4 regions of the Erwinia sp. 9145 genome follow, and region 2 is predicted to be linked to each of the others. Evidence: predicted binding sites of a transcription regulator. Region 2 holds the regulator's gene; each other region holds the start of a gene.
The links. Region 2 encodes Fur, which represses iron uptake genes when iron is present. Its sites were predicted from a motif close to ATAATAATGAGAACNACTATCAA; they were not measured.
Positions count from the first base shown of each region.

Region 1: efeU (iron uptake transporter permease EfeU) is a predicted target of Fur. The motif match lies at 3,056-3,078, and genes of this name have one in related genera.
Region 3: feoA (ferrous iron transporter A) is a predicted target of Fur. The motif match lies at 5,243-5,265, and genes of this name have one in related genera.
Region 4: fhuF (siderophore-iron reductase FhuF) is a predicted target of Fur. The motif match lies at 3,349-3,371, and genes of this name have one in related genera.

Region 1 is NZ_JQNE01000001.1:2,204,397-2,212,113, forward strand. Features, by position in the region: gene efeB (iron uptake transporter deferrochelatase/peroxidase subunit) at 1-1,050, opposite strand, end outside; gene efeO (iron uptake system protein EfeO) at 1,057-2,166, opposite strand; gene efeU (iron uptake transporter permease EfeU) at 2,185-3,000, opposite strand; gene FA91_RS10725 (hypothetical protein) at 3,243-4,331, shown strand; gene FA91_RS10730 (DUF943 family protein) at 4,440-4,889, opposite strand; gene FA91_RS10735 (DUF3289 family protein) at 4,886-5,734, opposite strand; gene putP (sodium/proline symporter PutP) at 5,925-7,409, opposite strand.
Region 2 is NZ_JQNE01000001.1:1,109,681-1,117,397, reverse strand. Features, by position in the region: gene pgm (phosphoglucomutase (alpha-D-glucose-1,6-bisphosphate-dependent)) at 1-1,518, opposite strand, end outside; gene seqA (replication initiation negative regulator SeqA) at 1,551-2,084, opposite strand; gene ybfF (esterase) at 2,342-3,106, shown strand; gene ybfE (LexA regulated protein) at 3,252-3,533, shown strand; gene fldA (flavodoxin FldA) at 3,687-4,217, shown strand; gene fur (ferric iron uptake transcriptional regulator) at 4,496-4,939, shown strand; gene FA91_RS05585 (beta-N-acetylhexosaminidase) at 5,128-7,717, opposite strand, start outside.
Region 3 is NZ_JQNE01000001.1:3,600,041-3,607,757, reverse strand. Features, by position in the region: gene bioH (pimeloyl-ACP methyl ester esterase BioH) at 1-421, shown strand, start outside; gene FA91_RS17085 (DUF1471 domain-containing protein) at 587-856, shown strand; gene FA91_RS17080 (sugar phosphorylase) at 893-2,581, opposite strand; gene feoB (Fe(2+) transporter permease subunit FeoB) at 2,662-4,965, opposite strand; gene feoA (ferrous iron transporter A) at 4,978-5,202, opposite strand; gene FA91_RS17065 (Tex family protein) at 5,336-7,660, opposite strand.
Region 4 is NZ_JQNE01000001.1:346,497-354,213, forward strand. Features, by position in the region: gene FA91_RS01755 (catalase family peroxidase) at 1-700, shown strand, start outside; gene FA91_RS01760 (cytochrome b/b6 domain-containing protein) at 697-1,239, shown strand; gene FA91_RS01765 (sigma-70 family RNA polymerase sigma factor) at 1,245-1,754, shown strand; gene FA91_RS01770 (anti-sigma factor) at 1,751-2,500, shown strand; gene fhuF (siderophore-iron reductase FhuF) at 2,524-3,318, opposite strand; gene FA91_RS01780 (GGDEF domain-containing protein) at 3,733-4,821, opposite strand; gene FA91_RS01785 (DUF1435 domain-containing protein) at 5,118-5,348, shown strand; tRNA gene FA91_RS01790 (tRNA-Leu) at 5,402-5,488, opposite strand; tRNA gene FA91_RS01795 (tRNA-Leu) at 5,523-5,609, opposite strand; tRNA gene FA91_RS01800 (tRNA-Leu) at 5,643-5,729, opposite strand; gene rsmC (16S rRNA (guanine(1207)-N(2))-methyltransferase RsmC) at 5,871-6,905, opposite strand; gene FA91_RS01810 (DNA polymerase III subunit psi) at 7,033-7,452, shown strand; gene rimI (ribosomal protein S18-alanine N-acetyltransferase) at 7,415-7,717, shown strand, end outside.

The DNA.
Region 1 (7,717 bases), 1.1 Mb from region 2:
GCGTCGCATCATCAGGCTATCCTGGCTGTCGGCGGTACGGGGATTGGCCAGCCGGATGTGGGCATCCAGCGGCGTGACCTCACCGTCGGGATCGCTGGCGTAATCAGGCACGTCATGCTCATTGCTCATGCCCAGCGGCGCGCCGCTGTGCTTAACGCGGCCAAAGATGTTCTCCTGCTCGCGCAGCGGCGTACGGTCCCAAAACTCAACGCGAAACTGTATGATCCGCGCCGCCTGATAGCTGCCGCCCACTGCCCAGGCGGGTTCGCCCTGTTCCGCCGTCACCCACAGCATCTGGTTCATCAGCGCCGCGTTGGTGCTGTCAGGGTTAGCTGTTCCATCCTTAAAACCCAGCAGATTGATGGGCGTTTCTTTGCCGTGGCTGCGTGCGGCATGATCGGAAATAAACCCTTCCCGCCGCCAGCGTACGCTGAGCAGATCCGGCGTGTATTTGATGATGTCGCGCAGCGCGTGGATCACCGTGTCATTGGTATTGGCACAGATTTGCAGGAGCAGATCGCCGTGGCACAGGCGCGCGTCGAGCGCATCATTGGGAAAGCGCGTCATCGGTTGCAGCTTGCGCGGCCTGAGCGCCGCCAGCCCGAATCGCTCATCAAACAGGCTGTTGCCGACTGAAAGCGTCAGCGTCAGATTATCAGGAGAGATGTTGTCGCCAAGAATACCGGAATCCATCGGCGGCAGGCGCGGATTGCTGACCTGCGGCGCTTCACCGCCCTGAGTCAGAAAGGCGAAGCGCGCCGTCAGTAACTGAAAAAGACGCGTTAAATCAGCGTTGTCCGCCGCCAGCACGTCAAAAGCCACCAGCATCATAGCGGACTGCTGGGGCGTGACAATCCCCGCCTGATGTGAACCATAAAAAGGCTGGGCCTCAAGACGCGCATTGGGCGACAGCACGCCCGGCGAAAAAGAGCGCTCCGCCGGTGCGGCCTGTAGCGGACAGCCGCCGCCAACCGCCAGCGCGCCGCTGATAAGCCCCATCCCCTTCAGTAAACGACGGCGCGCCGCGCCGTCAATCGGTTGTTGTGCCATCGGCGTTTAATCCAGGCTCAGCGTGCCACGCAGCTTCGACAGGTCTTCCGCCAGCGTAGTAATCGGCCCTTTAAGGGCGTTACGATCGGCATCGGTGAGTTTGTCGTAAGACTCGAAGCCGTCCCCGGCGCGGTACTTCTTCAGCACGCCGTCAACTTTAGCGAAGTTGGCGTCTACCCTGGTCAGCAGTGCCGCATCGTGCTTTTGCAGCATCGGGCGCAGCAGGTTAACAATTTTCTGCGCGCCGTCGACGTTGGCCTGGAAGTCCCACAGATCGGTACGGCTGTAGCGATCTTCCTCGCCGGAGATTTTGCTGGAGGCGACCTCTTCAATCAGGCCCGCCGCGCCGCCCACCACTTTGCCCGGCGGGAACGCCAGTTCGCTGACGCGTTTTTGCAGTTCCAGCACATCGCTGTTGAGTTTATCGGCGTAGTTTTCCATCCCTTTGGTGCTGCCGTCGCTGAACAGCGCCTTCTCCAGACGGTGGAAGCCGGTGAACTGCGGATCCTCCGCTTTCTTCTCATAGTCGTCTTCGCGGGCATCAATGCTGCCGTCCAGATCGGAGAAAAGTTCGGCGATAGGTTCAATGCGCTCGTAGTGGCGACGGGTCGGTGCGTACAGCGCTTTCGCTTTGTCCAGGTCCCCCGCTTTTATCGCATCGGTAAACGCTTTTGTGCCGCTGACCAGCCCGGTGAGTTCCTGCGTCACGTAAGTTTTGTAATCGGCGATCGGCCCGGCCAGCTGCAACAGATCCTGCTTGCCAGCGGCGGCTTTGCTGTCGCCCTGCACAATCAGCTTGCCTTTAGGGTTGCTGAGCAGGCCGCAGGTCATCTCGTACTCACCGGCCTGGAGGGTGGCGGTAAGCTTTTGGGTAAAGCCCGGCGCAATATTTTCACGCTCTTCCACCACCATCACGCCTTTCAGGATCTCCCATTCCAACCCTTTCTGACTGTTGTTTTTGATCACAAACTGGGTTTTGCCGGCCTTAACGGTGATATTCATCGGCTCGCACTGTTTGTCGTTAACGGTCACGTTGACCTGTGGCACATCAGCAGCGGCGGCGAACGGGCCTGACAGCACAGCCAGCGCCAGCACGGAATAACGGAAACAATTCATAGTGATTCCCTGTAAAAGTTAGTGTGTTCGGGCAGGCGCGGGTTTGAAGAACAGCGCCAGCGCAGGAAGCAGATAGATAAACCAGACGGCAACTTCACTGACGGACGGGGTTTCCTGATAGCCAAAGAGGCCTTCAAGCAGCGTGCCGAACAGCGTATGGGTGGAAAGCGTGTTACTCATATCGAACGCCACGGACTGGAAGTGGTTCCACAGTCCTGCCTCATGGAAAGCACGGATAGCCCCTGCCGCCAGCCCGGCGGCCACCAACAGGATGAACAGGCTGGTCCATTTGAAAAACGCGGCCAGGTTGAGACGCAGGCCGCCCTGGTAAATCAGCATGCCGAGCACGACGGCGGTTGCAAGCCCAAGAACGGCACCGGTCGGCGGCGCAATGCCGACATCCTGCTGGAATGCCGCGAGCAGGAAGAAGACCGACTCCAGCCCCTCGCGCGCCACGGCGAGGAACACCATCATCACCAGCGGCCAACCGCTGTTGTTGCCCTTCTTCAGCGCGCTGTCGACCGCGTCTTCAAGTTGCGCTTTGACATTGCGTGCAACGTTGCGCATCCAGAACACCATCCAGGTCAGAATGCATACGGCTACCACGGCCACCAGCCCTTCGAACAGTTCCTGCTCTTTTTGCGGAAATTCACCGGTGGTTTCGTTGATAAACCAGCCCAATGCCAGACACAACGCAGCAGCGCTGAAAACGCCAATCCACATCGCGCCCAGCCATTGACCACGGTGGGTTCGCTTCAGGTAGCTGGCAATCAGGCTGACGATCAGCGCGGCTTCCAGCCCCTCTCGCAGCATGATAAGAAACGGAACGAACATGCAGCACCCTCAAATGTGAATCAGTTTCAATGAAAGTAAAGAAATGCAAATTTAAACGAGAGTGATTATCATTACAAGGAAATAAAAAACAAGAGACTGAACAGGATTTTTTGCTTTTTGCGAACGCTGCCTTGCCAATAACTTCTGCTGCATACGCTTTATAAAATTTTTCGTGCTCACGGAACCGTCGATGCGGTTAAAACACTCAATGACACCGACCGTCTTTTCTTCAGAGAGCGCCTATGTCCGTTGAACTGCTTAATCCGACTCCAATACACCTGCCGCAGCAGTTTGGCGGAGGGTTTGATTCCAACTCGCTGAATACCCCGCAGGGCGGGGGCGCTGATCACCAGGGTCTGAGCGGAGGCGCGATCAATTTCGCTTCTCCTCAGGCAGGCATGTTAAATTACGGCAACCCGGGGGGCGTAAACAGCCTGTCTGCGCAGGACGGTCTGGCAGGAAGCGGCCAGGGCGTTGATGACAATCTCCGCCAGTTGGTCAGCGACCTCGTGAACCAAATCATGAAAGCGTTTGCGCAAATGATGCAGCAGGGCGGCAACGATGATGCCACCTCCCCTGCCGGAAAAGACGCGGGCGACAGCAGCGCGCAGCCGCAGACGGCCTCTTTTGATAGCATGAGCGATCCATCGCAGACTGAAGAACAGCCGGCAACGCCAGCAAACGCAACCGCCCAGCCGCAGCCGCAAACGGCAACGCCATCCGCTGAGACGGATGCCACTAACCAGTCTGCAAGCAAAGCCAATGTTTTCGATAAAGGTACCGTCGCTGGCAGCGGCCCCCGCACGTTTGATATTACCAATAAAGAAGATCATGATATCAATATCGGCCAGTTTGATAAGGACAATAAGCTGGTCGCCGAAATGACGCTGAAACCAGGCGAAAGCGGCAAAATGAAATATCAAAATGACTTTACCGGCGTGCTGAAGCAGTCGGACTCTGAAGGCAAATATCAGGACAGCGCCAGCCGTCTTGAATTCTATAATGGGTTTGTCAATACCAGCGATATTGACGGACGCAATGCCGCCATCCATGCCGAAGATGGTAAAGGATTTGAAATTGGCGATGAGAAGAGCATTGCCGATGAGGCACCTGACAGCATCGTGAGCAAAGACTCAGCAGGCAATAAAACGATTGCCGGCTGGTATGACGGTTCAACCGATACGATGAAAAAAGGCGGGGAATATATGACCAACAAGCTGGGTACCGGCGATACCTATATGCATCCGGATGACGATAAACTGCCAAATGGTCAGAACCCAATGCGTCACACTGATTCTATGGAGCTGGATGTGACGTTTGGTAAAGCGTAATGCATGGACCGGTTGTCGATAATGGCAGCCGGTTACCCCCAAATCTGCGCTAAATATATTAAAAAAACACCGAAAGGCTACGCAAAACTTACCTTCGGCGATACGTATTTAACCACCTGCTTTAACAATTTTACCTTTATCATTTATCATATAGGCAGAATAGTCAAACTCGTATATTTCCTTTCCTTCACGGTTTGTACTAATCATCATTAAAATATCTTTATCAATGCAGTTTTTCGGCCTCGGTAAATGGTCAAAGCATAATCTATCTTTTTTTCCCAACTCCTGATAGCCCTCCCCAAAAGCAAAAATGGTAATATAACGCGGGCCACCCTTTTCATAAGTAAGGATATTATTATCGCGTAGCGTTATATTTTTATTTTTTCTCCACCATTTAATTTGAGCCGTATGAGAGATCGGGAATTGTTCAACGAGTACATCCACTGTATTTGCGTTATGATGTACAGCAATGATCTTTACGGAACGATTATTTATCCAGAAATAACCGCCGCTCACCATAATTAAAAATATAGTTACTATTAAAATTCCTTTTCTCATTCAACTCCACCCTTAACATCTATTATTGCTTCAAGGTTAGTCAAAAACGGCCTGAAACCAAATTTATTATATCGTTGTAAAATAAACCAGATACGAAAAAAGTGAAACTGATGAAATTTTAATTTTCGTATATCTTCAACATCCAGGCCAAAATGATCTTGTGCACTATATCGCAATTTAGCATTCCAGCTTCTCCCATTGTTCTCCAGGCATAATATTTCTATGCGAGTAGCATGTACATCATGTATGGTAATACCTAAACCGTTAATTTTATCGAGTACCGGTGAATTAAATTTTGGCATAATACTTCTGCCAATTCTATCCTTAAAAACATTGATTTCTTTTAAAGGATAACCGCCACTTTCGTAGTTGATATTATCATTTATTACCTTTTCTATAGCAAGCTTTGAGCTCCTGCGCGAATTATCATTATAAATCTGTCGCTTATATGCTACATTCAGCGATGGATCTCTAAAAGGCGCGCCGTTAAAATGCTGGAAATGATGCAGCATTTTGTTAATGAGATATTTCTGGTGCCCAATTAATGCTAACGGTAAAGAAGTCACCTGCATTTCTTCGAATAAAAGTCTGGCACACTCCTGCACGCTGACCTTCTCACCACGCCGCCGGTTGCCGTACGCACCGGCAAATCGCGAACGTGGATTATCAAATGCGGTCAGACGCGTTAAGGTGTAAGGATCAATAATATCTGAGACATGCGTGAGGCGTAATTCGCGTTTCAGAAAAGATTCGCAGATATCGCCATAGCGCATATCGTCGGCGCTGTAATCATTAAATTTGCGTTGGGTGGTAAAAATAGTTTGCGGGAATCTGGCCATGACCATAGCGGTGTTACTCCATGTAACGAACTTTCCATTTTAAAACCGACGGGTTGAGTGTGCTTTCTGCACCGTGGCACTTTCCCATAAATGCCTGAACAGGTAAACCTGTTGAAGTGAGCCACATTAATAAACGTGAACTGGAGCAAGGATTGGAGTAAGGCCGGTTGTGCAATAACCGGCCAGGCGTGAGGTGTTAGTGCGTATTAAATTCAGCTTCTGCCTGTTCAAAACGCTGGCGGGCAGCGACTGAAGGTTCTCTTCCCATCAGGCTGACGATAACGATCGCCAGGGTGGCAAACAGGAAACCGGGAATGATTTCATAGAGGTTGAGCCAGGCGAACTGTTTCCAGATAATCACCGTAGCAGCCCCCACGATCATGCCTGCCAGCGCGCCGTTACGCGTCATCCGTTTCCAGATCAGTGACAGCAGTATCACCGGGCCGAAGGCGGCGCCAAAACCTGCCCAGGCATAGCTCACCAGACCCAGCACGCGATTGTTTGGGTTGGCGGCCAGCGCGATAGCAATGACTGCGATCAGCAGCACCATCATGCGCCCTACCCACACCAGCTCGCGCTGTGAGGCGTTCTTACGCAGGAAGTTTTTGTAAAGATCTTCTGTCAGCGCGCTTGAACAGACCAGCAGCTGGCAGCTCAGCGTTGACATCACCGCCGCCAGAATCGCGGACAGTAAAATCCCGGCAATCCACGGGTTAAACAGAATACGCGCCAGCTCAATAAAGACCCGTTCGCCGTTTTCAGTTACGCCCGACGCCTGTTCAGGATGATTCTGGAAATAGGCGATGCCGAAGAATCCGACCGCGACCGCACCGGCCAGGCAGAGGATCATCCACGTCATACTGATACGGCGTGCGCTGCGAATCGAGCGATGGGAATCCGCTGCCATAAACCGCGCCAGAATGTGCGGCTGGCCAAAGTAGCCCAGTCCCCAACCCAGCAGCGAAATCACCGCAACGAAGTCCAGCCCTTTCAGCATGTTGATGTTTTCAATACTTTTGGCTTCAATAACCTTCAGCGAATCGCTGAGTCCGCCGACGGCAAAAATAACGATGACCGGCGTCAGGATCAGCGCAAAAATCATCAGGCTGGCCTGTACGGTGTCGGTCCAGCTCACGGCAAGGAATCCGCCCACGAAGGTGTAAATGATGGTGGCGGCCGCCCCCGCCCACAGCGCGGTTTCATAGCTCATGCCAAAGGTGCTTTCAAACAGGCGCGCGCCTGCCACAATGCCGGAAGCGCAGTAAATGGTGAAGAAAACCAGAATAACCAGCGCCGAAATAACCCGCAGCAGTTTGCTGTTATCTTCAAAGCGACTGGTAAAGAAGTCAGGCAGCGTCAGGGCGTTGCCGTGGTGTTCCGTCTGCACACGCAGGCGACCCGCGACGAATTTCCAGTTCAGGTAAGCGCCGATGGTCAGCCCGATGGCGATCCAGCTCTCTGAAATACCGGAAAGGAAAATCGCACCCGGCAGCCCCATCAACAGCCAGCCGCTCATATCGGATGCGCCCGCCGACAGCGCAGTCACAAAACTTCCCAGGCTCCTCCCGCCTAAAATATAGTCGTCAAAGTTTTTGGTCGAGCGCCACGCAACAAAGCCTATCAGCACCATACCTAGGATATAGATGCAAAAGGTCACCATCAGGGGTGTGCTTACTGTCATTCAGGTTCTCCACTTATTATTGTTGATGCGTTGTGCATCCGATTAACCTTCCCCGGGCCGCGGGAACATCGCGGCATCACGTCCTGTCGCCTGAGGCGGGATATCCTGCCGTAAACCGCATTCGCGCACAATGATTTAACACAGGAGTTACAGCGAGTTCACGCTTTATCACAGCCTGCGTGCTGACAGGTTGCACCGGATCACACTCTTAAAAGTAGCACCGGCTAAACCCCTGTAACTCTTGATGTTATAGCAAAATCATTTCTGGCGAGATTCTTGCAGCAATAAGCGTGCCGCTTTGCAGAAAT
Region 2 (7,717 bases):
CGCCGCAAACCAGCCGTTTTCCGTCATCACTTTAAGTCCGCCGATAGAAGCGCCATTGCCAGGCGCAGCCGTCAGGCGTGCGGTGATAGGATCGCCTGCCAGCGTATCGGCGCTGACCATTTCCGGCGACAGCTTAGAGAGTGCGGCTTTCTGCGCAGACGTGGCCGACGCCTGAAGGCGGTTGTAGCTTGGCGCGCCGAAACGTTCTGCCAGCTCATCGTAGTGCTGCTGGGGATTTTTGCCGGTCACCGCAGTGATCTCCGCCGCCAGCAGACACATGATGATACCGTCTTTATCCGTCGACCACGGCGTGCCGTCAAAACGCAGGAATGAAGCGCCCGCGCTCTCTTCGCCGCCAAAACCGAAGCTGCCGTCGTAGAGGCCGTCAACGAACCACTTAAAGCCCACCGGCACTTCCACCAGCCTGCGGCCAATGTCATTCACCACACGATCGATCATCGCGCTGGAAACCAGCGTTTTGCCAACCGCCACCTCTTTGCCCCACTGTGGACGATGCTGGAACAGATAGTTGATGGCAACGGCCAGGTAGTGATTGGGATTCATCAGTCCCGCAGGCGTAACGATGCCATGGCGGTCGTAGTCAGGATCGTTAGCGAAGGCCAGATCAAACTTATCGCGCAGCGCCAGCAGGCCAGCCATAGCGCTTTCGGATGAGCAGTCCATGCGGATCACGCCATCTTTATCCAGATGCATGAAACGGAAGGTTTGGTCGACCGCGTCGTTAACGATGGTCAGATCAAGATTGTAAAATTCAGCGATGCGCTGCCAGTAAGCAATACCGGAACCGCCAAGCGGATCGACGCCGATTTTCAGGCCCGCTTTCTGAATTGCAGGAATATCAATGATCTCCGCCAGACCTTCAATGTAAGGCTGGATCAGATCTTTTTCCTGAAGGTGGCCGCTTGCCCAGGCTTTATCCAGCGCGATGCGCTTAACGCCTTTCAGGCCGTCTTTGATCAGCGCATTCGCACGATCTTCAACCACTTTTGTAACGTTAGTGTCCGCCGGGCCGCCGTTTGGCGGATTGTATTTGATGCCGCCATCTTCTGGGGGATTGTGCGAAGGCGTAATCACGATGCCGTCAGCCTGGAGGCCGCCCGCTTTATTGTGCTCAAGAATAGCGTTAGAGATAGCGGGCGTCGGCGTATAGCCATTTTCCTGCTGCACAATAACGTCAACGCCGTTGGCGGCGAGCACTTCCAGTACCGAAATGATCGCCGGTTCTGACAGCGCGTGCGTGTCTTTACCTACAAAGCACGGGCCGGTAATGCCGTTCTTTTTACGTTCTTCCGCGATCGCCTGCGCAATTGCCAGGATATGCGTCTCATTAAAGCTCTGACGCCCTGCACTGCCACGATGGCCTGATGTACCAAATTTCACCGCGTGTTCAGGGTTGGTCAAATCCGGTTGCAGGACATAATACTGTGAAGTCAGTTGTGCAACGTTAATCAAATCACTCTGCTGTGCTGGCTGTCCGGCACGGGGATGATTAGCCATGGGGCGCTTCTCCCTGACGCTTATGTTATCAGTTAGAGGGTGCCGCAAACTTTGTCGATAAGCTCCGCCGGGAACTGCATCGACTGCATGATATGTTCCACCATGCTGCGTTTACGACCTGTGTTAGTGTTAGTAATTACCCAGTACGGCGTGCCCGGAATGTGCTGCGGCTTGGTATGGGTGCCGTTCTGAACCAGAGTCTGTTGATTACCCGCAAAGTAAACGCGCGTGCGGCCAAGCAGAGACTCGGTGGCGGCGGCGAATGCTTTGGGATCAAGCGTATATAAGGTCGAGAGAATAAGCATAAAGCGATTAACCGCTTTTTTCTGTTCCGCATATTCATCTGAAAGCAGGAGTTCACGAACCGCGCGAACGCGATCCTGAGGCCGTGCCTCCACACTCGCTGACGCCGTCTGTTTTGCGCCGGTTGCCGATGAGGCTGCAACGCTTTGACCGGCGGAAAATTTCAGCATACGCCGTAAAATGTCAGATGCGCTTTCGCCAATATGCTGCGTGTGGCTGGCAATATAACGGTATAGCTCTTCGTCGACTTCAATAGTTTTCATCATGATCCAGTACGATTATTGCTTATAAGAGCCGATCTGCACCTTATGCAGTCGATAAATTTCCTGAACGATGGGCAAACCTGCTCTAACATCAGGATTATAAAGTTAAATCCTGCCGGGGTGTAGCGCCAGGCCTTAATAGTGGCAAAAGTCAGAATATGCCGCAAAAAGTTCGCGATAAGGTTTTTCGCCATGCCGACAGGGAAATATGCATTTATGATACCCTAACCCTTCGGCCCATCCGTAAGAACTTTGCTATGAAATTGAATGCCCGCCTGCAAACTGAACAATCTGAACTGACCGATGCCCCAGTCGTGCTAATCCATGGCCTTTTCGGCAGCCAGGACAACCTTGGCGTGCTGGCAAGGGGGCTGAAAGATACCTGTGGGCTTGTGCTGGTTGACGTGCGTAATCACGGCCTTTCTCCCCGCGCGGAGGAGATGGATTATCCGGCCATGGCGCAGGACATTCTTGATACGCTGGACGATGCGGCTATCGGGCAATTCTCGGTGGTGGGCCACTCAATGGGCGGTAAAATCGCCATGGCGTTAACTGCCCTTGCGCCGGAGCGCGTCAGTAAGCTGGTGGTGATTGATATGGCGCCCGTTGCCTATCCGGAACGGCATCATGACGCCATTTTCGCCGCGCTGAACGCCGTTACCGAGGCAGGTATTACGCGACGCAGCGACGCTGCCGACCTGATGCGGGAGATGCTCAATGAAGAGGGTGTTATTCAATTCCTGTTGAAATCGTTCCATGAAGGTGAGTGGCGTTTTAACGTGCCGGTTTTATGGCAGCACTACGACGATCTTATTGGCTGGAATGCCGTTCCGGCCTGGCCGCATCCGGCTTTGTTTATTCGGGGGGAGCGCTCACCTTATCTGGACGACGCTTACCGTGATGCGCTGCTTTCCCAGTTTCCGCAGGCACGCGCGCACGTTATCAGCGGTGCCGGACACTGGGTACATGCTGAGAAACCCGATGCCGTTTTACGCGGTATCCGACGCTTTCTTGCACAATAAACAGAAATATTCAGTCGATTTGTTAAATCGTTGTCGCGGTAAGTTTTGCCAGGGTATGATGGCGCGCTCATTAAGGGCCGCTGGTTGTATTTCAGGCGTTAAGAGCCCATTTATTAACCCTTCAGCCTTTCATTAGTACGATCCTATGGCAAAAGAGAACACGGACCGCACGACGATCGACCTGTTCGCCGATGAACGACGTCCGGGACGTCCAAAGACCAACCCGCTCACGCGCGATGAGCAGTTGCGTATTAATAAGCGCAATCAGCTCAGACGGGACAAAGTGCGCGGCCTGAAGCGCGTTGAGCTGAAAATAAACGCCGAAGCTGTTGATGCGCTCAATCAGCTTGCCGAAGCGCGAAATATCAGTCGTAGCGAGTTGATTGAAGAGATGGTGCTGGCACAGTTAACCCGCCAGCAGCGTTGAGTTTTAACCTTACAGAATGCGTTATCTCACAGCACAAAGCGACAAAAGCAGGAGCATTTCACGTTTATACCCTTCTGCCTCTCTGCTATTATTGCCTGAATCTGTTTTATCAGCAGCCACCATATCAATACGTTTCAAGAGGTTACTAGACGCATGGCAATCGTAGGCATTTTCTTTGGTAGCGATACGGGCAATACGGAAAACATTGCAAAAATGATTCAGAAGCAGCTCGGTTCTGACGTTGCTGAAGTTCATGATATCGCTAAAAGCAGCAAAGAAGATCTTGAAGCCTTTGATATTCTGCTTTTAGGCATACCGACCTGGTACTACGGTGAAGCGCAATGCGACTGGGACGACTTTTTCCCTACGCTGGAAGAGATTGATTTCAACGGTAAGCTGGTTGCCCTTTTTGGCTGCGGCGATCAGGAAGACTATGCTGAATATTTCTGCGATGCGATGGGCACCATTCGCGACATTATCGAGCCTAACGGCGCGGTGATTGTTGGTCACTGGCCGACCGAAGGTTACAATTTTGAAGCCTCTAAAGGGCTTGCGGACGATACGCATTTCCTTGGTCTGGCTATTGACGAAGATCGTCAACCCGAGTTGACCGCTTCCCGTACGGAACAGTGGGTAAAGCAGATTTATGAAGAGCTTCAGCTCAAAGAGATCCTTGAAGCATAACGAACACTTTAGCTTGATGTGAGAGAAGTCACATCAAGCCAGTGGTTTTTCCTATAGAAGTGATAGATACATATTTGTAACTTTTGCCCGCATAACTGTAGAATACCCGCATCGGTTATCCAGCCTTTTGAGCAGTTTGCTCTGGCGGCGACTACGGCAGCCCGTTTCCATTTCAACGTATCAGTTCTATAATGAGACGCAGTTTGCTTTCTGTGTCGACCGATGTTCACGGTTTTTCAGCCACTTAGTGACTAGCAAAGTAACAGGATAATATCCGCATGACTGACAATAACACCGCATTAAAGAAGGCCGGCCTGAAAGTCACGCTTCCACGCTTAAAGATTCTGGAAGTCCTTCAGGAACCAGAGGGCCATCACGTCAGTGCGGAAGACTTGTATAAACGCCTGATTGATATGGGCGAAGAAATTGGTCTGGCCACGGTTTACCGCGTGCTGAACCAGTTTGACGACGCAGGGATTGTGACGCGCCACAACTTTGAAGGCGGTAAATCCGTATTTGAATTGACGCAGCAGCATCATCACGATCATCTGATTTGCCTGGACTGTGGAAAAGTGATCGAATTCACTGACGAATCCATTGAAACACGCCAGCGTGATATCGCCACGCGGCATGGCATCAAGCTCAGTAATCACAGTCTCTATCTGTATGGTCACTGCGCAACAGGCGACTGTCGTGAAGATGAGTCTTTGCACGACGAGTAATCGGCCCTGACGCCATAAGTATCAGTAAGATGAACTGCACCCGAAAAGTTGGCTATCCGACAAGTAAGGTGCAGTTTTTGTTTTTAGCGTGTAAAGATCTCACCGGTCGCATTACCCTCGACTACCGGTAATTTACGCTCTTTAAACGCTCCGCTAAGTGAAAACGGCCCTGTTTCGGGCCGTTAATCTCACAGTATTTCAGTGCGACTGAAACGTTTCCCATCCGCGCTGACAGCGCGAACGCTCACATTGCCTGTCACGGACGGTCTTGCACCGGCATCATAACGCTGCCAGTTTTTTCCCTGATCCACGCTGTACTCAATGGCCACGCCTGGTAAGGCGATATTGACGTTTAATTTCCCATCAACAATACGCGCGCCAGGAACCGGCAGACGATAGTGAATGCCCCGCTTATCCAGTTTTGCCAGTTCGCGTTGTCCGAGCAGGTTGGCAAATCGCTGCCAGTCTTGATGCAACGCCTGGCGATCAACGTGCCCAGTTTCTCCACCGATATATTCCCTGCCCGCCTGGTAATCCTGCTCCCATGCGGCACGATGCCAGGCGCGTTCAGCCACTGAAAGAATACGAGGGAAAATCATATATTCTGTGTTGTCGTCAGTGCGCGACGTTTCGCTCCAAAGCTGGGCGGACAAGCCATACGCGCCCGGCCAGGCTTTGTCAGATTTTGCAGTAAAAGTTTTACCGTCGCGATCGACCGAGGTCTCGGCGTTCTGCGGCAGGTTATTAGGTGCAAAACTGAACATTTTCCGCTCATCGCTAAAACGGGTTCCCCAGTAGTAGCCGCGTTCCAGCGGATTCACTTCATAGGGAAAGTCCACATAGACATAATCAGGGTTGGAGATGATGACGTCATAACCTTTGTTTGCCCAGTCGTTGGCAGAGTTAAAGCCTCCCCAGTAGAGCGTATCCCAGAAGTTAACGGCAACGCGTTCAGTGGCAAACGCTTTAGCATTTTCCGCATCCTTCAGCCCGTCTTGCCAGGCCTGCATTTTTTCAATGCCGTGTTGCTTAACCTGCTTGCTGACCTGCAATGCAAAATAGCTGGGCAGATGTTCCAGATCCGCCACCTTGCCTTCTTTAATCATTTTCTGACAAACCAGCGATTTCGCCCACGGTTTGTCTTCTTTGCGCATATCAAGTAAGCCCGTACCCGCTACCGGCTTGTTAATGTCGGAATAACCGGCGCCCAGACGAATATTTTTTGCTTCGTCGCCGCCGAAGTGCCAGGTTTTAAGCGGTTGCCCGGCCTCACCGTGCATTTTGTTAATTTCACCGATTATCTTATCGGTAAAGCGCAGCGAAGAATCCAGGCAGGGGTTCAGATAGCTGGTACGATCGTAAAGCTGCACCGAGGTCGTGTTGGAATTATCCGTGGGATCGACCAGCCGATACTCTGAGGCTTCGGACGTTTTGCCCATTTTCATCAGACGATGATAGCGGGCTTCCATTGAGATTACGGCAGCCCTGGCATGAGCCGGCATGTCGATCTCCGGGATCACCTCAATATTTCTTGCCGCGGCGTATTTCAAAATATCAATGTAATCCTGACGGCTGAAATGACCGGTGCCGTTATTATTGGTGTCCGGGCCGGAGCCCAACTGCGGCAACAGGCAGCGCCGCTCGGTCAGATCGTGACAGCGCTTTCCACCCACCCCGGTAAGTTCAGGCAGGCCAGGAATCTCAATACGCCAGGCTTCATCGTCGCTCAGATGAAAGTGAAATACGTTCATTTTCCACGCGGCAAGCTGATCCAACATGCGGAGAATCGCCGCTTTGCTGTGAAAGTTACGTGCAACATCCAGGAAAACACCGCGATAGGGAAAACGAGGCGCGTCGCTGGCTTTCAGAGTGGCAATTTTTGCGCTGCCGTCCGCGGGGAGCAGTGAGAGGATCGACTGAAGGCCGTAAAATACACCGCCTTGATCGTAGCCAACCACCTGTGCTTTTTCTTTATCAATCACCAACTGATAGCCACCGGCAATCGCCAGCTCAGCATTCAACATGTTGCTGTCAATTCGCGTGGAAATCTCATAACCGCTGGCGTGCTCTTTCAGTCCCAGTAGCTGGAACCGCTGCTTTACCGCCTGCGCTTTATCAGCCGACAAACCGGAGAGATCGAGCTTTACGCCTTTCGACAGGTCAGCGTCCCCGGCCGTAATCTCAATCTGCAATGGCGTCGGAACAATCTGCCCTCTTAGCGCCGAAGCGGGAAGCAACGCCACGTCGCTGTTTTTATCAAAGCGACTGGAAGCCACCATCAGCACATTTTTGTCGTCCTGGGTGCGCTTCCACTGTTCGCCAAAGGGTTCGACGAACGTTGTCAGATCGTCCGAGTCGGTATCGATCATGATTTTCGGTTTCGCATCACCTGAGGTCACATACCATCGCGGCATGACATCGGTGATAAAAAGCTGCCAGTATTCGTTAATGATGGGGATCTCTACGGACTCACCGGCAGCGAATCCCCTGAATTTGTCCGTGGGTTCCAGTCGCGTCAAATCCCCAACAATATGCACCATACGAAACTGATCGCTTTCGACCTTTAACGTTTCGTGGACGTTGGACATATATATTGCCCAGTCTTTGCTGTGGATTGCCGGACCATGGTTGGTCAGGGTAATGGTTGCACGATTACAGGCGCTCCAGTCGGCGCCCAGAGCCGCGCAGTCAACGCCATGCTGTGCGGCCTGATTATCGGTGACCTTGTACTTCACGCCAAACTGGCTGATTTGATCGACAATTTTCTGGTTCGCCTTC
Region 3 (7,717 bases), 2.5 Mb from region 2:
TATCAAGGCGGATACGCTGCGCGGCTTTCAGCAGCAGTTGCGCGATGATTTTCAGCGTACCGTGGAGCGTTTTCTGGCGCTGCAAACGCTGGGCACCCAGACAGCCCGCCAGGATGCGCGCTTATTAAAAAGCGTGGTACTGGCGCTGCCTGCGCCGGATGTGGGCGTGCTCAACGGCGGTCTGGAGATCCTGCGCACGGTGGATATTCGTAATGAGATGCAGGCGTTAACGGTGCCGATGCTGCGTATTTACGGCGCGCTGGACGGCCTGGTGCCGCGTCGCATTGCGCCGTTGCTGGACGCGGCCTGGCCGCAGAGCGAGTCGGTTATTATCGATAAAGCAGCGCACGCGCCCTTTATCTCTCACCCGGACAGCTTCTGCGATCGCCTGGTCGTCTTCGCGGCGGGACTGAAAGAGTAATTTTTCTCCTTAAACAGTGGCGATTTATTCATTAGAGATAATAATTGTTCAGGTAGGCAGGATCGCTTAATTTTACCTCTGGACTGCCGGGAGCAGGCTGCGTCCGCCTCCCGAATGCACATCCGGCGACTGCTTACTTCCGCTAATAATTAAGGAGTTTTTTTAATGAATATGTTCAAAACAATTGCAGTGGGTCTGCTGGTTGGCGGCGTTTCTTTCGGTGCATTTGCGGCCAAAGAAGTGACCAAGGAAGACGTGCAAAAGATGAATCTGGAAAAAATCGGCACGGTAAACACCACCTCGGAAACCACGTCGCCGATGGATGCGAAGGAAGCCCTGTCGAAGCTTGCCGATGAGAAGGGTGGGAAATACTTCCTGGTGATTGCAGGACGTGAACACGGTAAGTTCAGCGCCACGGCGGATGTTTATAAATAACACGCCGTACAGGCGGCGCTCTGCCGCCTGTTTCTCTTAACTTTTCAGCCAGAGCCAGTGCCACGGCGCCAGCGTTAACGGCTGTTCCCCGTCTACGATCTCATCATGAACGATATCGCGATAACGCTGACTCTCCGGCGGTGTCCATGCAATCGCGCGCGCGCTGAGGTTATAAACACACAGCAACGGACCTTCATCATTTTTCGTCCGACGGCGCATCACCAGCAGCGCGTTATCGCTCTCCAGCACCTCCATCGGCGCGTCGGGGTGAAAAGCGGGCTGGCGAATACGGATCCGAATCAAATGGCTTAACGCATGATAAACCCGATGGCGCAGCGACTGCGGATCGCTTAAATCGGCTTCAATCGCGCTGATGGCATACTTTTCGCGGTTGATCGCCCGGTTGTGGCCTGCGGCTTTAACCCCTTCTATATCGTTTCGCGAACCGAGAATGCTCTGCACATAAATCGCCGGCACGCCGGGAAATGCCAGCAGCAGCGCGTGAGCCAGCAGGAAGCGCAGCAGGCGGGTATCGTCGCTGTCATCCTTTTTGTTCAGCGCATCCATATAGGTGACGTTGATTTCGTAAGGGCTGGTGGTGCCGTCAGGATTATTTTTGTAGGAGATCAGCGCGCCTTCCATCGCCAGGTCGCGCACCAGCGAAACGATTTCCGTTTCCGGTAAAATGCCCCGCAGCGGATTCAGACCGATGCCGTCATGGGACGCGAGAAAATTAAAGAAGGTGGTGGCGCCGCCGCCCTGATCCAGCGAGGCGGCCCACTGTTTCAGCGCACGGGACGAGCCGTTATGGATGGCGTGCAGCACCAGCGGCGGCAGCGAGAACTGGTACACCATCTGCGCTTCATCATGCCCGTTGCCAAAATAGCTGATGTTGTCTTTGTGCGGCACGTTGGTTTCGGTGATGATTACCGTACCTGGCGCAACCTCGTTTGCAATGGCGCGAAACATTTTTACCAGCAGATGCGTTTTATGCAGATGAATACAGGAGGTGCCGGGCGTTTTCCACATGTAACCTACCGCATCCAGCCGCACGTAGTCGGCACCTTTCGCCAGATAATCCAGCAGCACGTCCACCATGGTTAACAGCACCGCAGGATTGCCGAAGTTCAGGTCGATCTGATCGGCGCTGAAAGTTGTCCAGATAAAATGCGTGGTGCCGTCGGCCATTTCAAACGGCGTGAGCAGCGGCGAGGTACGCGGACGGGTGACGCCACTGAGATCGGTGGCGGGCGGCATGCTGATAAAATAGTCATTCCAGGCGGGGTCCATCGCCAGATACTGCTTAAACCAGGCGCTGTGCGCCGACATGTGATTGCAAACGAAATCAAACATCAGGCGCGTATGCTGGTGCAGCCCGGCGATATCCGCCCAGTCGCCGCAGATGGCGCTGACCTGATGGTAATCGATAACGGAAAAACCATCGTCGGAGGAGTACGGGAAAAAGGGCAGCAGATGCACGAGATTAAAAGTGGATTGCAGATGCTGCTGATAAAATCGCGATAAGGTGCGTAAGGTTGGGGCTTCGCTCTCACGGAACTGATCTGCGTAGGTGATCAGCACCACATCTTTTTCATCCCAGTGCGTTTTACGCTGATGGTTGAGCGCGGCGCGCGTGCGCTGAATGGCGTTTATCAGCCTTTCCCGGCAGTCGGCGGGAAAGGCATGGTCGTAGATCTCATCGATTAACTGATTAATAACGTCCATTTTTTACAGTGTGCCGCTGTCAGCCACGTTAACTTTCACTGTAGACCGTTGAAGCAAAATCGCAACTTCAACAATGCGGATCAGTGGCAGCTTCCGCTTTTGGCGCAGCCCTGGCAGCCCGATGCGGTGAGAGTCTTCAGCGCCAGACGCTCCGGCGGCAACCTGACCTTTTTCAGCGTGATCCACAGCAGCAGATTAAACAAAACGACCGCCAGCAACGTAGCGCTTGCAGACTGCGGATGCTGCGTAAAGGTGGCGAACTGATAAAAAATCGTCGCCAGCGAGTAAGCCAGGTTCAGGCCCCAGAAAATTGAGAACAGCATCCAGCGGCGGCTGCTTTCGCGCGCAACGGCACCCATTACCGAGACGCAGGGAATATAGAGCAGCACAAAAATCAGATAGCTGTAAGCTGCGGCGTCGTTGCCAAATTTAGCATGCATGACGCCCATTGCGCCGCCGGCCATTTCGCCGTCGCCTTTGCTGGCTTCAATTGGATTGAACAGCACGTCCGGCCTGAATGCCGCCTGGACGCTGTCCCACGTTTCCGTCAGCGCCTCACCCAGTTCGTTAAACAGGCTGAACTCTTCGGCATCAAAAGCTTCTTCATGCAGCGCTTCAGCGGTATAGAGCGTGTTCAGCGTGCCGACCACCACCTCTTTCGCCATCGCGCCGGTGATTAATCCCACCGTTGCCTGCCAGTTATCGGCCTGTACGCCCATCGGTGACAGCAGCGGCGTGAGCTGGCGGCTCAGCGTCGCCAGCGCCGAATCATCGATAGCGGACACCGGCCTGCCGCTAAATGAAAAACTGTTCAGGGCGCCGATGAGTACGCAGACCGCGACGATCACTTTACCGGCTCTGAATACAAAGCTTTTCAGCCGCTGCCAGGTCTGAATCAACAGACTTTTCAGGTGCGGCACGTGCCAGGTGGGCAGTTCCATAATAAATGGCGTCGCCTCGCCGCGCAGCAACGTATGTTTCAGCGCCAGACCGGTCAGAATGGCGGCGGTGATGCCCAGCAGGTATAGGCTGAATACCACCAGCGACCCGTTCTGACCAAAAAAGGCGGCGGCGAACACCGCAAAAATTGCCAGTCGGGCGCCGCAGGACATAAACGGCGCCATCAAAATGGTCATCAGCCGCTCGCGCGGCGCGTCAAGCGTGCGTGCGCCCATCACCGACGGCACGTTGCAGCCGAAACCAACAATAAGCGGCACAAACGATTTTCCCGGCAGTCCCAGCGCCTGCATCAGGCGATCCATCACAAAGGCGGCCCGTGCCATATAGCCGGAGTCCTCCATCAGCGAGAGAAACAGGTACATCAGGCCGATTTGCGGCACCAGCGGCATAACGGTATTGATGCCGCCGCCAATGCCCTGCGCGAGAAACAGCGTCAGCGGCAGAGGGAAGTGCAGCGTGGCGCCGAGCCACTGCATACCGTGGATAAAAATTGCCGCCGAACCGAGGTCAAACAGCGGCTGGAGCGCGCCGCCCAGGTTGATCGCCAGGAAAAACATCAGATACATCACCAGCAGAAAAACCGGCAGCCCGAGCCAGCGGTTAAGCACCAGGCGATCGAGACGGGCGGATAGCTGATGCGGCGTGGCGCTGTCGGGCAGGATCGCCGCCTGGCTGATGGTTTCAATGGCCTGATAGCGCGCGGCCGCGATACGCAGCGGCATATCCTGCGGAACGTCGGGCGACGTCAGCAGCCGGGCGGCGTCGCCCATTTGCGAGGCGCAGTAAATATCACCTTCAAGCGCCTGGCGCGCCAGCCAGTCGCGCTGGCGTGGCGATAACTGCGCAGGCATCGCTTCGCTCAGCGATCGGACGGCCTTCTGCACCGCGGCGGGCCAGTCAATGGCGATGTGATCTGGCTCGCCGCGTCGGGCATCAATGGCGGCTTTCAGTTGCTCAATGCCTTTGCCGCGACTGGATACCAGCGGCACCACCGGGCAACCGAGGCGCTGCGCCAGAGTGGGGATATCAATGATTATCTTCTGGTTCTGCGCGATATCGAGCATATTCAGCGCCACGATGCAGGGCACGCCCAGCTCTTTAAGCTGAAGCGTCAGGTAGAGATTGCGCTCGAGATTGCTGGCGTCCACCACGTTAATCACCAGATCCGGCTCGCCGCTCAGTATATAGTGGCAGGCGATTTGCTCGTCCAGCGAAGCGTGTTCAGACGCTGTGGTCAGGGAATAGGTGCCGGGAAGATCCACCAGCCGTACGCTGGACTGGGCGGTGGTAAAGAAACCTTCTTTGCGCTCAACCGTAACACCGGCCCAGTTTCCCACCCGCTGGCGCGCGCCGGTGAGCTGGTTGAACAGCGTGGTTTTTCCGGCATTTGGGTTGCCGATCAGTCCGATCGTTAACGTTTTCACTTTTCGCTCTCCTTAGCGCAGCGCTTCAAGCTGAAGAAATGCGAGGTCTTTTTTCCGTAACATCAGGTTGACGCGAGGGGTGGCGATTTGCACGGGATCGCCAAACGGCGCGATGCGCTTAACCTCAAAAACCGCGCCGGGCAGCAGCCCGAGCGACAACAGCTTCTGGCGGAACGCGGCGCTGACGTCAGATGAGAAGGTAATAATTTTATAATGCTGTTGCGGCATGAAATGCATAATCCACCCTGATGACGGAAGGTAATAATCAAGGGGGAAAATTATAATGAGAATTATTCTCGAATAATTTGATGCAAGACAAGCTTAGGGATGGACAAAAAAAGAGCGGATCGAACGATCCGCTCTGCGATCTTTAATTTTTCTTGCCGAAAGCCGCTGCCAGCGCATCGCCCATCGCGCTGTTGCCAGCGGGCTGCGCAACCGGCCGGGGCCGTGGCTTCCCGCCGCGCGGTGCGGCTGCGCCATCGCGTGCGCCGCCGTTGCCGCGACGCGATGTGGTTTCGCCAGGCTGCTCGTCCAGCCGCATCGTCAGCGCAATGCGCTTGCGTTGCAGATCGACCTCCATCACTTTGACTTTGACGATATCGCCTGCTTTAACCACCTTGTGCGGATCGTCAATGAAGCGGTCAGAGAGCGAGGAGATATGCACCAGCCCATCCTGATGCACGCCGATATCAACAAACGCGCCAAAGTTGGTGACGTTGGTGACCGCGCCTTCCAGCACCATACCCGGCAGCAAATCGTTCATCGTTTCAATGCCTTCCGCAAACTGCGCGGTTTTGAATTCAGGACGCGGGTCGCGGCCGGGTTTTTCCAGCTCTTTGATAATGTCGCTGACCGTCGGCACGCCGAAACGCTCGTCGGTAAAGTCTGCCGCTTTCAGCCCACGCAACGCCGTTGGATTGCCCATCAGCAGATCCAGAGTTTGCTGCGTGGCCGCCATAATACGCTGCACTACCGGATAGGCTTCCGGGTGAACCGTTGAGGCGTCCAGCGGGTTGTCGCCCTGGCTGATGCGCAGGAAACCAGCGCACTGCTCAAAGGCTTTCGGCCCCAGCCTGCCCACCTTCAGAAGCTGCTGGCGGTTCTGGAAGCGGCCATTTTCATCGCGCCAGCCGACGATATTCTGCGCGATCATTTTGCTCAGGCCCGCCACGCGGGTGAGCAGCGGCACGGAGGCGGTGTTCAGATCAACGCCCACGCCGTTAACGCAGTCTTCCACCACCGCATCCAGCTTCTTCGCCAGCTGACTCTGGCTGACATCGTGCTGATACTGACCGACGCCGATGGATTTCGGATCGATCTTCACCAGCTCGGAGAGCGGATCCTGCAAGCGACGCGCGATGGAAACGGCACCGCGCAGGGAGACGTCAAGATCCGGGAACTCCAGCGCCGCCAGCTCGGAGGCCGAGTAAACAGAGGCGCCCGCTTCGCTGACGATAACCTTTTGTGCCTGCACCTGCGGAAACTGTTTCTGCACGTCCATAAAGAAGCGCTCGGTTTCGCGCGAGGCGGTGCCATTGCCGATCGCCACCAGCTCCACCTGATGTCTGGTGCAGAGCGCCGCCACGGCGGCAGCGGCTTTCGCCGTCTGGCCGGTGTGAGGATAGATGGTGTCGGTGGCGACCAGCTTGCCGGTGGCGTCCACCACGGCAACCTTCACGCCGGTACGCAGGCCGGGATCGAGCCCCATGGTTGCGCGCATGCCCGCCGGGGCGGCCATCAGCAGGTCGTGCAGGTTGCGGGCAAAGACGTTAATGGCCTCGTCTTCAGCACGTTCGCGTACCGTGCCCATCAGTTCGGTTTCCAGATGCAGCAGCACCTTAATACGCCACGTCCAGCTCACCACGGCTTTACGCCAGCCGTCCGCCGGTGCGTTGTTCAGGCGCAGATTAAGGTGATCGGTGATGATCTGCTCGCCGTGGCTTTCGCGCGGCGGCTCATCAAACTGCGGATCGGCGTTCAGCGAAAGCTGCAATACGCCCTCATTGCGCCCGCGAAGCATCGCCAGCGCGCGGTGTGAAGGAACGGTGGCGAGCGCTTCGTGATGGTCGAAATAGTCGCGAAATTTCGCGCCTTCTTCCTCTTTCCCTTCCACCATGCGGGAAACCAGATGCGCGTTTTTCCACAGGTAGTCGCGCACTTTCGCCAGCAGCGCGGCGTCTTCAGCGATGCGTTCCATCATGATGTAGCGCGCGCCATCCAGCGCGGCTTTGATGTCGGCAACACCTTTCCCGGCATCAACAAAATCAGCGGCCAGCACGTCAGGATGGTGCGACGGATCCTGCCACAGCGTTTCAGCCAGCGGCTCCAGACCCGCCTCAATAGCGATCATGCCGCGCGTGCGGCGTTTGGGCTTGTAGGGCAGGTAGAGATCTTCCAGCTCGGTTTTACTCAGGGTGCCGTTAATGGCACTGGCCAGTTCATCAGTCAGCTTGCCCTGCTCGCCAACGGATTTGAGGATTGACTGGCGACGCTCTTCCAGCTCGCGTAGGTAGCCCAGACGGCTCTCCAGCTGGCGCAGTTGGGTGTCGTCCAGCCCGCCGGTCACTTCCTTACGATAGCGTGCGATAAACGGCACGGTATTCCCTTCATCCAGCAGACGTACAGCGGCGTCCACCTGTTCTGCTCTGGCGTGCAGCTCACTTGCGATTATGCGGCTCAGCGAATCTTTCATTTTTGCGTACTTTATGGCTTAAGGATCAGCGGACAGTTATACGGACTGCGGGCAAAA
Region 4 (7,717 bases), 760 kb from region 2:
GCTGGAATTTACTTCGCCTTCCGGCCAGCAGTGGCGAACGGGCATGAACGCGATGCCGTTTTTCCCCGTCGCCACGGTGCAGGGTTTTTACGATCAGCTGCTGGCGTCGAAACCCGATCCCGCCACCGGCAAGCCCGATCCAAAAAAGATGCAGGCCTTTCTGACCGCACACCCTGAAGCAAAGCCTTTTCTGGCCTGGGCGAAACAGGCCGGGCTTTCAGCCAGTTGGGCGGTCGATCGCTATAACAGTATCAATGCCTTCCGCTTTATCGACAAAGCGGGACAAAGCCATCTGGTGCGCTGGAGTATGGTGCCGCATCAGCGCTGGCAGCCCATCGCCGCCGAACAGAAAGTGGATAAAGACTTTCTCCAGCGTGACTTAACCCGTCGTCTGGCAGAGGGGCCGCTGGCGTGGGATCTGATTATCACCCTCGCCGGGAAAGGCGACCGGGGCGATGATGCCAGCAAAGCCTGGCCTGCCGACAGGCAGACGGTGAACGCAGGCACGCTGGTGCTGCGTCGCGCCGTGCCGCAGGAGGGCGGTCCCTGCAATAATATTAATTACGATCCGCTGATTTTGCCGGACGGCATCGCCGCCTCGGACGATCCGCTGCTTAACGCGCGCTCGTCAGCCTATGCGAAATCCTACAATCGCCGTACCCATGAAGAAGCGCGCGGCGCGGCGGGAGAAAGTTTATGAAACAGGTGACACATTTTCATCCGGCGCTGCGTGCGCTGCACTGGCTGATGGCTGCGGCTATTATCGCAATGCTGTTTATTGGGGTGGCCATGGTCTCTACCGTTTCGTCGCTGCACGCGCTGCTGGTGGCGATCCATAAACCGCTTGGCGTGGCGATCCTGCTGCTGGTGGTGGTTCGTCTGTGGCTGCGCTTTACCACGCCAACGCCGCCGCTGCCGGCCTCGCTGCCGCCGTTGCAAAAAATGATGGCGCGCCTTTCGCACGTGCTGCTGTATACGCTGATGCTGGCGCAGCCGCTGATTGGCTGGGCAATGTTGTCGGCGGCGGGCTATCCTGTCAGCCTGGGGCCGGATTTTCTGTTACCGGCCATCGTGCCGATCAATAATACGCTGTATGCACTGTTGCGCCCGCTGCACACCTGGGTCGCGCTGCTGCTGTTCGCTACGGTGATGCTTCACCTGGCCGCGGCGCTGCTGCATGGGTTGCTTCTGCGCGATGGCGTATTCAGCAGCATGGCCGGATTCAAACGTCGGAGGTAAAAACGATGCCGCCGTTATCGGATGAGCAGATACGTGAGGTATTGCCCCATTTGCAGCGTTTTGCCCTCTGGCTGACGCGCAACCCGCCCCAGGCGGAAGATCTGGTGCAGTCCTGCCTGACAAAAGCGCTGAGCAGCCGACGCGGTGGGCAGGCGCCGCAGAGTCTGCGCGCGTGGCTGTTTGCCATTCTGTATCGGCAGTTTATTGACGGTGAACGGCGGCGAAAGCGTTATCAGCGCATCCTTTGTTTTTTTACCGGCGACGAGGCGACCGCACCCTCTGCGGAAGCGCTGGCGATCACTGACGATACCCTGGCGCAGTTTGCGCAGCTCGCGCCTGAATCGCGTGCGCTACTGCTGATGGTCAGCGTGGAGGGCATGAGCTATCAGGAGGTGGCGGTCGCGCTGAATATTCCTGTTGGCACGGTTATGTCGCGCCTGTCACGCGCGCGTAAACAGTTACATCAACATCTGGAAGGACACGCGCCCTCTGTCGCGCTGAGGAGACTGAAATGAAACGTCAGCAACCTGATGAGGCTGAGCTGCACGCCTGGCTGGACGGTCAGGCGGATGCAGACACGACGCAGCGCGTGGTGCGCTGGCTGGCGGAGCATCCGGCCACTGCCGCCGAGCTGGAAGGATGGCGACAGGACGCGCGGCAGCTTCGGCTGGCGATACACCAGCATCAACCCACGCTGGAAACGCCGCCGCCTGCGCTGTTTCGTCAGCGTCTTCGCCGTCAGCGACAGTGGAAAATGGCGACCGCCTTCGCACTGGTATTGACGCTCAGTCTGGGCGGCTGGTCGGGCTGGCAGCTTAAGGATGCGCAGCTTGCCGGGCGTCATCTGCCGATGGAGGATGCCGTGCAGGCGTTCAGGATCTTTGGACGCGACGGCGGTGCCAGCCTTGACGTCACCGCCGGGCAGGGCGGCGAGCTGGCCGCCTGGGTCAGGCGCTATTTTATCGATGGCTCGCTGCCGCCCAATCTTGAGCAGTTTGGCTTCAGGCTGTTAGGCGCGCGGCTGACGGCAACCAATAACGGCCCGGCGGCGCTGGTGATGTATCAGGATCCGCAGGGCATGCGCGTGGCGTGGTATATCCGGCCGATCCAGCCGGTCAGGCTGCCGCACGGCGAGCGCAAGGCAAGCGATTTGATGGCGCAGTACTGGAGCGATAATCACTATAACTATGCGCTGGTCACGCCTGCCGCATCGGAAAAGGCGAACGGCCTGCGTAACGTTTTCAGACAGACAACCAGTTAGGTGTCAGAGGGCAGGCCCGTCATTCAGACGGGCTTCAGCGTACAGTTGCCGCAGCGTTGTACCGCAGGCAGGCGATAGCGCTGGCAGCAGGTGCGGCGTTGCATTTCACCGTCGCGCGGCAGCATAGTGCGATAGAAGGGATTGTCCGAACCGTCGAGCAGCGTTTTGGAAAAGAACATGGCATGCTCCAGCTCGGCGTGCAGGCTTTCGCCCAGCAGCGGCGCAAGTTCACCCAGGAACCACCAGACGGAGAAGCCGGTGTTGCTCCAGATGAGCTTGCCGTTGATGTCGCCGTGCCGTTCAATGCCCTGCACCACCGGGATCAGATGGCGCTGGATCAGGCGATCCATCCGGCGGCGCGGGCTGAGAAAGCGCGCCTCCTCATCCTCCCGCACGTCAAGCCAGAAGGTTTCCGGACGGCCCGTTTCATGAAAGGCAACGTGGCAGTGCTCCGGCGCGCAGTCGAGCGCGCGCGATTCAAGCAGCAGCGCCATCATCATCGGCGGCAGGATCAGCCCAAAATACCACTGTGCCCACAGTGATTGCAGCGGCTTATTCTCACGGGCGTCTTCGGGATGATCCCGATAGATAAAGTCGCCGTAAAGCGCGTTAAGGCGGGTAAAGTTTTCCGTTTCTGACCAGCGCGCCAGCGTCATGCAGCGCGGCGGCGCTTCTTCGCCCAGTTTGACCGTTTCCAGAAAATAGTCCCGATGCTCGCTGAACAGCGCGCGCAGCGATGCCGCCAGCGGACGATCGCTCTGCAAAAAAATCAGCGGGTGCGCGCCGTAATCTGCAACCTGATGGACAATCATGGACATAGCGGATCCAGAATCGAAGTATAAAAACAAATGATAATCGTTCTTGATTGTATCTGAGGTCAGCGCGCCGCACAAGCCTTCTGAGGCTTGCGTCAGCAGAAACGGGTAAGGCCAGTGATAAATAAAATGTTAAACAGATCACACTTTTCATTTACCGCAAATGTGCAGAAAAAAACATATTATGTGCATAACTATGCTGATGGTAATTGTCGTAATGTAAAAAATATAAATGCTATTCGAGGTTATTCGAATAAGTAAGCGGAGGCTTATTTAAATATAAAGAAATTCTTATTGGCTAATCGTATTCGTAAAATAATTCTCTGTAAAAACAGAGCGAGACGCGGCGTGTCCGTTTGTAATTTGAATTAAAAAGACTTATTACCTGACAATATTACTCAGGTAATACGTCAGGCGTTAACGCGCACTCGCAGAAGTAAGCTGGCCGGCAATATCTTCATAGGGGACAATGGTATTTCTTCCGCAGCTCTTGGCAAGATAGAGCGCGCGATCGGCATTGACCAGCGCGCTGTCGAAATCATCATTGATCAGCGGCGCAAACCCGGCGCTGATGGTGACATGCGTGGCCACGCTCTCGTTAAAACGATGAGGGATCGCCAGATTAAGCACGTAGAGGCGAATGCGATCTGCCAGCTTCATGGCAATGGAGGCGTTAACGTTCGTCAGCAGCACCAGGAATTCCTCGCCGCCGTAGCGGGTGACAATATCGCGCGAACGCACCGCATCGCGGATGGCGACTGACACGCGGGCCAGCGCCTGATCGCCCATCGCATGCCCATAGTTGTCGTTATAGGCCTTGAAGTTGTCGATATCGATCAACAACACAAAATGGCTGCCAGAATGGTTGGCCAGCGTGTTATCCAGACGGTTCTTCAGGCCACGGCGATTATAAAGACCGGTAAGCGGATCGAGCATGCTCAGGTCGCTGTAGGTCTGCTTCTCTTCATAGAGCTGGCGCATCAGGCGGCGGGTGAAGTGGTCGCGTCGCCGCTGCATCATGTGGTGCAGGGTCAGACCGGTCAGCGGCAGCGCGATGCTGAAGAGGATCAGTAGCGTATTGTGGCCCTGATCCAGCAGCAGCACGGCCGCGGACGGCGGCGTAATATGCAGGCAAAACGCAGAAAGGTAATCGCCCAGCGCGATAGCGCCAATAAAGAAAATGCCCACCAGACTGACAATAAGGAAGCTATCGCCGAAATAAGATTCCGGGTGCTTCAGGACTATTTGCCAGGTCCACAGCAGTCCGCTAATAGATGCCACAACATTTAATATCGGCAATTTGACCGAACGCTTTAAAAGCATCCAAAACAATATAATTATGCCAAGAGAAGCAATGATAATCTCAGGGGCCGTCAACAGCTGATGTATATTTTTTTTGGTGCTGAACATAAAAAAGAGTGACGTTGCTGAGTTAAGAAAAAGGAATAGCATCAGCGACAGCCTGTGCTTGCTGTTAAGCAATTCATCGTAGCTTTGTAATTTCATTTTGTTCTACTCGCAACTGCTATAAATTGCGCCGGGCGGGAATGAAATACGCCAGGTCATTTCGTGTGAATAATTTAAGACTGTTATTATATGGTTTTTTATTTAATCGTTTTCAATCTATCACGCCGCCACAAAACTGTCATCCGCTGGCACACAGTTTCAGATAATGGCGTTGAAATTCTGCTGCAATATGATAAAAGTTCTTATATGCTAGTGGGAATCATTATCATTTAAACTGTGAGGTTATCAGGCTGCTGCCTCAGCAGAGTGCGGCATCTGAGCCAGAGGGAACAAACATGATATCAGGTAAAAGACTCGACAGCGCCTGGGGTATCGTATTGCCTTGCGCACTGGTCATGCTGATGGATCTCACCTTTCGCGAGTGGCGGATGGTTATCGCGGTTGCGCTGTTGGCGACCGTGGTGATGCTTTATCATAAACGATTGCGTCACTACCTGCTGCTGCCGTCCTGTCTGGCGCTTGCGGGCGGCGCGGCGGCAATATCGATGAATTTTACTACGTTTTGAAAGGTGTGAAGACCACAGGGAACGGGCAGGAAGAGCGGAGGGGAGATTCAACGTGGTGCGAAGAGAGGGACTTGAACCCTCACGTCCGTTAAGACACTAACACCTGAAGCTAGCGCGTCTACCAATTCCGCCACCTTCGCATCTTTGTTGAATATTTTGCTTATCTCACTGCGTTGGTGCGAAGAGAGGGACTTGAACCCTCACGTCCGTTAAGACACTAACACCTGAAGCTAGCGCGTCTACCAATTCCGCCACCTTCGCGCATACACAGCGATTTTTTTGAACAACGTGGTTTGGTGCGAAGAGAGGGACTTGAACCCTCACGTCCGTTAAGACACTAACACCTGAAGCTAGCGCGTCTACCAATTCCGCCACCTTCGCCTGCCTGCAATACAGCTATTCTGTATTGTTACCACGGAGGCGCATTCTAGAGGTTTTACGCAACAGGTCAATAATTATTTAGTGTCTCTGCGGCGATCGCTGCAAAAAGCAACATCCTTCGCCGCGCCTTTGCCACCGGGCTCAGCGTGCGCTTTTGCCGCTGCGCGTCAGTACCGCGCGATACACTTTAAAGCGGCCATTTTGCGTTAACATTTCATGGTTGCCGAAGGTTTCATCCAGCACCTGCGGATAGGGAAGAAAGGCGTTTGCCACGATACGCAGTTCACCACCGATATTCAGATGCTTCGCCGCGCCGCGGATCAGCATCTGCGCCGCCTCCAGGCTGGTTTGCATGCCGTCGTGAAACGGCGGGTTAGAGATGATCATATCAAAACGGCCATTAACCTCGGAGTAGACGTTGCTGGCAAAAACCTCGCCCTCAAGCTGATTGACCGCGAGGGTTGCCCGGCTGGCCTCAACCGCAGCGGCGCTGACGTCGGTCAGGGTCAACCGCACTTTTGGCGAGAAGCTGGCCAGCATCGCCGAGAGCACGCCCGCGCCGCAGCCGACATCCAGCACTTTGCCCTTGGTATGCGGCTTCAGCGTGGAGAGCAGCAGATTGCTGCCCGCATCCAACCCGTCACGGCTGAACACGCCCGGCAGCGTTTTAATGGTCAGCGCGCCCAGCGGATAGGCATCCCACCACGCCTCTGCGTCAAAGCCCGGTCGCGTAACAAGCTGTCCATGATAAAGTCCGCAGCGACGCGCGCTGTCAATTTTATTCAGCGTTACCCAGGACTCAACCATCTGCTCTGCGCTGCGGACGCCGCTGCGGTTTTCACCCACCACAAACAGCTCACTGCCCACCGGCATCAGCGACAGCAGGTTTTCCAGTTGAAACTGCGCTTCGGGTTTATTCTTAGGCCAGAAGTAGATCAGCGTATCGCAATCAGCAACCATGTCAGCCGTTGCGGTCAGTCCGAAACAGGCGTTTTCTCCCAGCGTGCGGCTCAGGATCTGCCAGTGATGGTACTGCTGGGTGTGCACCCGGCTCAGCGCGGTTTCCAGCCGGGCAGGCAGATCATCCTGCATGTCGCCAGCGAACAGAATGCGGCGTTGTGTAAATTCATCACTGTGGCGCAGTAACACTTCGCTGGCCGGGGTAAAAGCAGACATGGGTGGCTCCTCAAAAATCAGAGCGGCGATTATACGCAAATTTCACGCAAGAAGGGGAGAGAGGTTTATTGGCGCAGGCCAGTGGGTTTGTTAGCATAGCGACGTATTCGGGCGGAGAAAGTAAACGATGTCTTCCAGACGCGACCGGTTATTACAGCAAATGGGTATTACGCAGTATACGCTGCGGCGTCCGCGCGCGCTTCAGGGCGAGGTGTCCATCTCGCTTGCGTCAGAGACGCGCCTGCTGATTGTTGCCAGCGTGCCGCCACCGCTTTCCGATCCGCTACTTTGTGATGTGCTGCGTGCAATGCAGGTGAAAGAACCGCAGGTAATGGTGCTGACGCCTGAACAACTCGCGATGCTGCCCGATGAGACGCGCTGCGTTAGCTGGTGCCTTGGCCTTGACGCGCCGGTTCCCCTTGCGGGCTCGCAGATTGCTTCGCCTGCGCTTGCGGAGCTTTACCACAACCCCAACGCTAAAAAGGCGCTCTGGCAGCAGATTTCCCACTATGAATCCGATTTCTTTACTGACGCAGAACGATCTTGAGGCCGCATTTGCCATTGAGCAGCGCGCGCATGCCTTCCCGTGGACCGAACAAACGCTGGCCAGCAATCAGGGCGAGCGATATCTGAATTATCGGCTGGACGTTGACGGTAAAATAGCGGCTTTCGCCATCACGCAAATTGTGCTGGATGAGGCTACGCTGTTTAACCTTGCGGTTGATCCCGCCTTTCAGCGCCAGGGTCTTGGGCAGGAGCTGCTACAACATGTGATTGCTGCACTGGCGCAGCGCCATGTGCATACGCTCTGG